One region of the Aeromonas encheleia genome, then DNA from elsewhere that is predicted to be linked to it. Evidence: riboswitches for the same ligand, from Rfam matches in the RefSeq annotation. Region 1 holds a riboswitch; the other holds the start of a gene.
The links. A riboswitch is a leader RNA that binds a small molecule or an ion and turns the genes downstream of it on or off. The one in region 1 is predicted to bind thiamine pyrophosphate.

Region 2: another riboswitch for thiamine pyrophosphate. It lies ahead of thiB (thiamine ABC transporter substrate binding subunit); the one in region 1 lies ahead of thiC (phosphomethylpyrimidine synthase ThiC).

Annotation. Positions count from the first base shown of each region.
Region 1 covers NZ_LR134376.1:371,811-376,499, forward strand. The annotation lists gene EL255_RS01705 (sensor histidine kinase) at 1-72, opposite strand, end outside; gene EL255_RS01710 (response regulator transcription factor) at 88-780, opposite strand; gene EL255_RS01715 (hypothetical protein) at 871-1,287, shown strand; gene EL255_RS01720 (hypothetical protein) at 1,375-1,860, shown strand; TPP riboswitch at 1,935-2,048, shown strand; gene thiC (phosphomethylpyrimidine synthase ThiC) at 2,328-4,382, shown strand; gene thiE (thiamine phosphate synthase) at 4,379-4,689, shown strand, end outside.
Region 2 covers NZ_LR134376.1:3,761,869-3,766,557, forward strand. The annotation lists gene leuD (3-isopropylmalate dehydratase small subunit) at 1-449, shown strand, start outside; gene EL255_RS17320 (hypothetical protein) at 560-1,486, shown strand; gene EL255_RS17325 (PilZ domain-containing protein) at 1,471-1,761, opposite strand; TPP riboswitch at 1,850-1,940, shown strand; gene thiB (thiamine ABC transporter substrate binding subunit) at 2,089-3,069, shown strand; gene thiP (thiamine/thiamine pyrophosphate ABC transporter permease) at 3,045-4,667, shown strand; gene thiQ (thiamine ABC transporter ATP-binding protein) at 4,654-4,689, shown strand, end outside.

The DNA of each region.
Region 1 (4,689 bases):
GATCACCAGCAGCAGCAGCCCGGCCCCGCCCAGCGCCAGGATCAGCCGGCGACGCAGACTGGGCAGACTCACGGTGCCACCTGCGCGTCAGCTGTCATTGGCATGTTCGCTCCCAGGCTTCACCAGCCGGTAACCCTGACCGTGCAGGGTCTCCAGCATGGGGGTGGGGAAGGGCTTGTCCAGCGCGTTGCGCAGGGCATAGATGTGACTGCGCAGGGCATCGGAGTCGGGCTCCTCATCCCCCCAGACGGTGTCGAGCACCTCCTGGCGGCTGACCAGGGCCGGGGCCCGGCGGGTGAGCAGGGTCAGGATCCGGAACGGGATCTTGCCGAGTTTCAACTCGACGCCGGCACGGCTGGCGCGGCCACTGGCGGGATCCACCTCCAGCTCGCCGAAGCGAAGCGCCCCCAGATCGCTGCGGGGGCCGCGCAGGGCCAGCGCCTGCAGCCTGACCTCCAGCTCCTCCATGGCGAACGGCTTGACCAGGTAGTCATCGCCGCCGGCGCGAAAGCCGGCCAGCTTGTCGTCCAGCCCGTCGCGGGCGGTGAGAAACAGCACGGGCGTCGCAATGCCGTCGGCCCGCAGCCGCTCGACGGTGCGCAGGCCATCGAGGCGCGGCATCATCACATCCATGATGATGACGTCGAAGCGCTGCTCCGCCAGCAGTTGCAGGGCCGCCTGGCCATGATAGGCACAGTCCAGCCGGTGTCCCGCCAGCTCCAGGTAGTCCATGATGGTTTCCGCGACCTGGGGATTGTCTTCCACCACCAGTATTTTCATGTTCAGATCTCCTGGTTTCGGCCGGCATTTCACGGCCATTTCACACCGGATGAAGCATCCTGTGTGCCAGTGTAACCCCGAGGATCCCCGATGAAGAAGTCTCTCTGTGCCCTCTGGCTATTGATTTTATTGCCCTTTGGTCTGGCGCAGGCGGCCGAGTTCAAGCTGACCGGCCGTACCAGCTGGCAGCTGGGTCAGTTGATGGTCAACGGCATTCCCTTCGTCATCGATGGACAGACCCGCTTCAAGGATGGTCTGGACGAAGACGATCTCGGCGGCACCTGGGTCGATCTGGAAGGGGTGGTACAGGGAGAGCAGCGGCTGATCCGCGAGGTAGAAGCGCTGGAAGAGGAGGGGGAGATGGAGCTGGAGGGGCCGGTGGAGCAGGGACGGATCTGGGGCTATGTCACCTCGGACGACAGCCTGGCGCCGTTCGAGGGGCGCTGGCTGGAGCTGGAGTGCAAGTTTGACGGCATGCGGCTGAGCCAATGCCGCGAAGATGATTGAGGCGCCCGCAGCAGCGCCGACCGGAAAAAGTGCCCATCCAGGCCCATAGTTAAACCTCATCGCCGGTTGACCATGGGCCTATTTGCTATGACCAGAACCGCATTGCTGCTGTGGGTGTTACCGTTTTGCACCCTGGCCACCGAGGCCGAACTCTGGCTGGTGGAGCTGGAGCACAACGACGGCATCCGCCTGCAATTTCAGGGTGCCGAACTGGAGCTGGGCAACGCCGCGCTGACCGGGGTGAGACAGCCCGACGATCTCAAGCCCGGCATGCGGCTCGCCATCCTGAGCCGGTACGGCGTTGCCCAGCAGATCCGGGTACTCGCCACGGCGCCGGATCTGGCGCAGAGCAGCCAGTGGCTGCGGGCGGAGGACAGGCTGCTCGCCACCGCAGGGGAGACCTTGCTGTTGCAGGAGCTGGGAGTGCTGGCGTTCGATGCGAAGACCCGTTGGGTGAACGGCAGCCCCACCGACCTGCAACCGGGCCTCAGGCTGGTGCTGAGCCGCGATGAGGATGGACGCTTGACCGAGGTGCTGATCCCCAATCCGGAGGATGAACTGTCTGAGCCCTGAGGCGACGGTTCGCCCGGACCCAGAGGTCCGATTTGTTAAAGGCTTGTACTTTCTATTTACCCACCTATACTGGCGCCATCTTGTCGGAGTGCCGACCGTCGAACGACGCGAAGCTGAGACCGTTAATTCGGGATCCGTGGAACCTGATCAGGCTAGAACCTGCGAAGGGAAACAAGGGTAACCAGTGGGTTGCCGCGCGGGGAGAGGGACAAGCCTCTCCCGCTCATCGAAGGGGTCAATCCCGCGATGAGTCAGGGCGCACGAGAGGGAGTCTGTCCCGTCCGGCCTGTCCATAGAGGCGCCGCACGGCCCGCCCGAGCAGGGGGGAGCCAGACAGCAGAGCAGGGAAGCACAGATCCCGGGCTCGCTCCCTCTTGAAGCACATCTCACCCACAGGTTCATCACTTCTCCTCGAACTCCAGACAAGCAAACACCCATAACTTCAACCAGTTAATGTGAGTTTTGCTATGTCTACCCCAGTACAGTCCGTTCCAGAAGTACAGTCCGTTTCAGAAAACGCCGTATCTGAACAGATCAAGCCAGCCGTCGCCAGCCGTCGCCAGCAGCGTGCCAGCGCCCAGCGCTTTATCGATAACCTCAAGGGCATGGCCCATCCCAACTCCAAACGCATCTTCATCCAGGGCTCGCGCCCCGACATCCGGGTCGGGCTGCGGGAGATCTCCCTGGCCGACACCTTCGTCGGTGGCAGCGAGGAGCACCCCAAGTTCGAGGCCAATGAGTCGGTGCCGGTCTACGACACCTCGGGCGCCTACGGCGATGAGCAGGCCGAGATCGACGTGCGCCGCGGCCTGCCGCGCCTGCGGGAAGCCTGGGTGCTGGAGCGGTGCGATACCGAATCCCTCGATGGCCTGAGCTCCGCCTTCACCCAGGAGCGCCTCGCCGACGAGGGGCTGGATCACCTGCGCTTCGAGCAGTTGCCCAAGCCGCTGCGTGCCAAGCCGGGTCGCCGGGTGACCCAGCTGCACTATGCCCGCCAGGGTATCGTCACCCCCGAGATGGAGTTCATCGCCATTCGCGAGAACATGGGCCGCGAGCGGGTGCGCTCCGAGCTGCTGCTGCGCCAGCATCCGGGCCAGGGCTTCGGCGCCCGCCTGCCGGGCAACATCACCCCCGAATTCGTGCGCGATGAGGTGGCCGCCGGCCGCGCCATCATCCCCAGCAACATCAACCACCCGGAAGCCGAGCCGATGATCATCGGCCGCAATTTCCTGGTGAAGATCAACGCCAACATCGGCAACTCGGCGGTGACCTCCAGCATCGAGGAGGAGGTCGAGAAGCTGGTCTGGTCCACCCGCTGGGGCGCCGACACCGTGATGGATCTCTCCACCGGCCGCTACATCCACGAGACCCGCGAGTGGATACTGCGCAACAGCCCCGTCCCCATCGGCACAGTGCCCATCTATCAGGCGTTGGAGAAGACCAACGGCATCGCCGAGGATCTGACCTGGGAGCTGTTCCGCGACACCCTGCTGGAGCAGGCCGAGCAGGGGGTGGATTACTTCACCATCCACGCCGGCGTCCTGCTGCGTTACGTGCCCATGACTGCCCGGCGCCTCACCGGCATCGTCTCCCGTGGCGGCAGCATCATGGCCAAGTGGTGCCTGTCACACCATAAAGAGAACTTCCTCTATCAGCATTTCCGCGAGATCTGCGAGATCTGCGCGGCCTACGACGTGGCGCTCTCCCTCGGGGATGGCCTGCGCCCGGGCTCCGTCTATGACGCCAACGATGAGGCGCAGTTCGCCGAGCTGCACACCCTGGGTGAGCTCACCAAGATCGCCTGGGAATACGACGTGCAGGTGATGATCGAGGGGCCGGGCCACGTGCCCATGCACATGATCGAGCGCAACATGACCGAGCAGCTGGAACACTGCCACGAGGCGCCCTTCTACACCCTAGGCCCGCTCACCACCGACATCGCCCCCGGCTACGATCACTTCACCTCCGGCATAGGCGCCGCCATGATCGGCTGGTACGGCTGCGCCATGCTCTGTTACGTCACCCCCAAGGAGCACCTGGGGCTGCCGAACAAGGAGGACGTGAAGCAGGGGCTCATCACCTACAAGATCGCCGCTCACGCCGCCGACTTGGCCAAGGGTCACCCGGGCGCCCAGATCCGCGACAACGCCATGTCCAAGGCGCGCTTCGAGTTCCGCTGGGAGGATCAGTTCAACCTGGCGCTGGATCCCGAGACCGCCCGCGCCTACCACGACGAGACTCTGCCCCAGGAGTCCGGCAAGGTGGCGCACTTCTGCTCCATGTGCGGCCCCAAGTTCTGCTCCATGAAGATCACCCAGGACGTGCGCGACTACGCCGCCAAACTCGATGCTGCCAAGCTGGAAACCATAGAGGTCAAGCTGGTGGGTATGGATGGCCAGCAGGAGCGGGTGCAGGCCGAGGTTGAAACTGGCATGGCCCAGATGTCGGAAGTCTTCAAGGAGAAGGGGGGTGAGCTCTATCATCAGGCCGCCGCTCTGAAGCAGGAGCGGGAAGAGGCATGAGCACCAAACCCATCGTCTGGACCATAGCGGGTTCGGACTCGGGGGGCGGCGCCGGCATCCAGGCCGATCTGCATACGATGCACGCCCTCGGCGTGCACGGCTGCTCGGTGATCTCCGCCATCACGGCCCAGAACTCGGTGGCGGTGAAGATGGTGGATCCCGTGCTGATGCAGAGCTTCTGCGCCCAGATCGACGCCCTCGGCGTCGATCTTCCACCCGCCGCCATCAAGATAGGCCTGCTGCCGACCCGGCTGCATGTGGAGGTGCTGGCCCGCCGGCTCGATACCCTGAGCGCCCCCTTCGTGAT
Region 2 (4,689 bases), 1.2 Mb from region 1:
ACGCGGGCTTGCAAGCAAACCCCGAGTTCGTGCTGAACCAGCCGCGTTTTGCTAGTGCCAGCATACTGCTGGCCAGGGAGAACTTCGGCTGCGGCTCGAGCCGCGAGCACGCCCCCTGGGCGCTGGCGGATTACGGCTTCAAGACCCTGATAGCGCCTAGCTTCGCCGACATCTTCTACGGCAACGCCATCAACAACGGCCTGGTGCCGGTGCGCCTGCAAGAGCAAGAGGTGGAGGCGCTGTTCCAGCTGGTCGCGGCCACCCCTGGCCTGCAGATCGAGGTGGATCTGGAGGCCAACCAGGTGCGCGCCGGTGCGCTGTGTTTTAGCTTCGAGATCGACGAGTTCCGCCGCTACTGCCTGCTCAACGGGCTGGATGCCATCGGGCTGACCCTGCAACACGGGGCCGCCATCGACGCCTTCGAGGCCAGACAGCCGAGCTGGATCTGAGCCAGCTCGTTCAGATGCGGGCTTGCGCCGCCAGAAAACGGGTAGAATCAGCAGGGAGCCAAGGCTCCCTGTTTTCATGTCGGCGGGAGTAGAGGGTGAGCGAGGGAAGGATGAGGAGATACGGGGGCCTGGCGCTGCTCTGCGCCCTGCTGGCGCTGCCGGCGGGGGCCAGCCAGCGCTACTTCAACAACAGTGGCGGCCAGATCGACACCGGCTGGCAGGACAGCGAGGGCAAGAGCCAGCAAGTCAGCTACCAGCTGGCCCCCGGCACGCTGCCGCCGCTCATCGCCTATCGCCCGGACCGGATGCAGGAGGAGGTGTTGCAACGGCTGCTGCAGCAGGCCGTCATTGACTTCCCCGCCGTGCAGTTCTCCCTCTCCCGCCCCGATCTGCTGCTGAGCATCAAGAGTCGCAACGCCGAGCAGGCCAGGGCGGCCCGAGACTGGGTCGGGCCGGAGCGCAGCAAGCTGGAGGCGGAGTGGCTCAAGCAGCACTACTTCCAACCCTTTACCCCGCCCGATGGCCATCCCGCCATCAAGCAGGATCATGTGCGCATCGCCCTGGAGAGCCGGCAGGAGCTGGCGCCGCTGACCGAACTGCTGACACAAGAAGGCGCCACCGAGACGGAGGCGCGGCAGCTGACGGTGGCCCAGATGCTCGACTTCATCCAGGCCATTCCCTACCACCTGCTCGACAGCCCCTCAGGCCGGACCGGCAAGGGCTTCCTGAGCCCCCGTCAGGTGCTGGAGCAAAATCAGGGGGACTGTGACAGCAAGGTCACCCTGATGGCGGCCATGCTCGCCCAACGCTTTCCCGAGCTGCCCCAGGCCATGGTGTTCGTGCCGGGCCATACCCTGCTGGGGGTCGCCCTGCCAGCCAAGCCGGGGGATACGACCCTGGCCTGGGAGGGGCAGACCTATCTGTTGCTGGAGCCGACCGGGCCCGCCCAGCTGCCGATGGGCCAAATAGCATCGACCAGCAAGACGCTGGTCGATAGCAAGCAGTGGAAGGTGCAGCAGGTTCAGGTCAGAGACTGAAACTCCAGCGCCAGCAACAGCCCCTTCTCCTCCTCCAGCACCCGCACTATGCGGGCCTGGACCTCGAACGGTGGCAGCAGGTTGCTGCTGGTCGCCAGGCTGATGCGGATGAGTTGCTGCAGATCGAAGCCGTGTTCATTCACCTCAACGCCCATGCCGTTGGCACTGAGATCCCGGCAGATGCCCTCCAGCACCTGCTGATGCTGGAAGAGGGTGACCGGGGCATTGATGAGCATGCGCGCGAAGGCGCGTCTTTCCTTGGTGCTGGTGATCACTCGCATCTCCTGCTGTCGCGGCCCCCTGGGTCCCCGGGGCACAAGTTTGTGCTGGCCTCCCCCCGAGAACGTTAATACAATGCGATTCGTTGCTCAAACGGGGTGCGGTTTACCGCTGAGATTATACCCGTGAACCTGATCCAGATAATGCTGGCGGAGGAATTTGAGGCATGGCGCTCGTTTTTTGCGCTCTCATCCGCTGGCACCTGACCCATAGCAGAAGTGCCAGCGCTGAGATTCATGCGGCTGGCACCTCTGGACCCACAGGAAGTGCCGCCGATGCAATACCGGTTGCTGGCACCTCACCACTCACAGGGAGTGCCATTGATGAAACCCCTTCTGCTGGTTGCCGCCAGCCTGCTCTCGGCCCAAGCCTTCGCGGCCGACACCCTCACCGTCTACACCTACAGCTCCTTCGCCGCCGAATGGGGTCCTGGTCCCAAGATCAAGCAGGCGTTCGAGCAGGAGTGCGGCTGCACCCTCAATCTGGTGGCGCTGGAGGATGGCGTCGCCATCCTCAACCGGCTGCGGCTGGAGGGCAAGCACAGCAAGGCCGACCTGGTGCTGGGGCTGGACGATGCGCTGGTCAGCGAGGCCAAGCAGAGCGGGCTGTTCGCCCCCCATCACACGGACCTGGCCGCACTCAAGGTGCCGGGTGGCTGGCAGGATGACACCTTCGTCCCCTATGACTACGGCTACTTCGCCTTCGTCTACGACAAGGACAAACTCAAGCAGCCCCCCAAGAGCCTGAAAGAGCTGGTCGAGCGCCAGGACATCAAGGTGATCTATCAGGATCCGCGCACCTCCACCCCAGGTCAGGGGCTGATGCTGTGGATGAAGTCGGTCTACGGTGACCAGGCCACCGCCGCCTGGGCCCAGCTCGCCAAGAAGACGGTCACCGTCACCAAGGGCTGGTCCGAGGCCTATGGCATGTTCCTCGATGGTGAGGCCGACATGGTACTCTCCTACACCACCTCCCCCGCCTATCACCTCATCGCCGAGGGCAAGCCCCAGTATCGGGCCGCCGCCTTCGAGGAGGGGCACTACCGCCAGGTGGAGGTGGCCGCCAAGCTGGCAGGCGCCAAGCAAGACAAGCTGGCCGACCGCTTCCTGCAGTTCATGATAAGCCCCGCCTTCCAACAGGAGATCCCCGCCGGCAACTGGATGTATCCGGTGACGGAAGTTCCCCTGCCCAAGGGCTTCGAGCAGATGATCTCGGTAGCCAGGCCGCTGAGCTTTGCCAGTGATGAGGTGGCCGCCAACCGCAAGGGCTGGATCCGCGAGTGGCTGCAAGCCGTCACCCAGTGAGCCCCTCTCGTTCTCTCTGGTGGCTGCCGGGCAGCGCAGCCACCGCCCTCATCCTGCTGCTGTCGCTGGGCCCCCTCGCCGCCCTGCTGTGGCAGGCGGGGACTCTCCCCAGTACCTTGCTGGCCGACCCCTACCTGCGCCATGTGCTGGGCTTCAGCCTGGGGCAGGCGCTGCTCTCCACCCTGCTGAGCCTGGGGCTGGCCATTCCGGTCGCCCGCGCCCTGGCACGGCGCCGTTTCCCCGGCCGTCGCCTGCTGCTCAAGCTGTTTGGCCTCTCCCTGGTGCTGCCGGTCATCATCGCCATCTTCGGCATAGTCACGGTGCACGGCGGCCAGGGCTGGTTGCCACAGGGGCTGCGCAGCCTGGGGCTGGATCCCGGCAACTACCTGTACGGCCTGTTCGGCATCCTGCTGGCCCACGTGTTCTTCAACATGCCGCTGGCGGCGCGCCTCATCCTGCAGAGCATAGAGGGCATCCCCGAATCGAGCTGGCGCCTCGCCAGCCAGCTTGGCATGCGTTCCTCCCATATCTTCCGGCTGCTGGAGTGGCCGCTCATCCGCGGCATCTTGCCGGGGCTGGCCAGCCTCATCTTCATGCTCTGCTTCACCAGCTTCACCACAGTGCTGGCGCTCGGCGGCGGCCCCAAGTCCACCACCTTGGAGGTGGCCGTCTATCAGGCGCTGCGCTTTGACTTCGATCTCGCCACCGCGGGCGGCTTGGCGCTGGTGCAGCTGCTGCTGACCGCCGCCCTGCTGATGCTGCAACACCGGTTGCAGACCACCCCCTCCAGCCGGCTCAGCAATCGCCGTCCCTGCCTGCGACCGGACCGTCACCAGCCTGGCACCCGCTGGCTGGACGGTGCCGCCCTGCTGCTCGGGCTCGCCATCTTCCTGCCGCCGCTGCTGGCCATCCTGATCGCGGGCCTCAACCCCGGCCTGCTGACGGCCCTGCGCTCACCCCAGCTGTGGCAGGCGGGCGGCCAGTCGCTGGCCATAGCGCTGGCGGCGGGGCTGCTGGCCACCCTGCTCGGCGCCGCCCTGCTGCTCACCAGCCGTCACCTGCGGGTGCGCGCCCGCAAGCGGCGAGCCGCCGCCCTGTGGGAAGCCAGCGGCTCCATGATCCTGATGATCCCGGCGGTGGTACTCTCCACTGGCCTCTTCATCATGTTCATGCCCTTTACTGATGTCTTTGCCCTCGGCCCCTGGCTGGTGGTGCTGGTCAATGCCCTGATGGCGCTGCCCTATGTGCTGCGTACCCTCAGCGCCCCCATGCAGCTGGTGGTGCGCCAGTACGACAGGCTGGCCGACAGCCTGGGGGTGCGCGGCCTGCATCGGCTGCGGCTGGTGGAGTGGCCCTTGCTGCGCCGCCCGCTGGCGCTGGCCATGGCACTCTCCATGATATTGTCCCTGGGAGATCTCGGTGCCATCGCCATGTTTGGCAGCCAGGCGCTTACCACCCTGCCCTGGCTGCTCTATCAACAGCTCGGCAGCTACCGGCTGACCGATGCGGCGGCCACCGCCCTGCTGCTGCTCATTCTGTGTTTCTCCCTGTTCTGGCTGGTAGAGCGGGGGCTTGGAGGAAAAAATGCTGAACATTGATGCCCTGGCGACCAGCTACCCG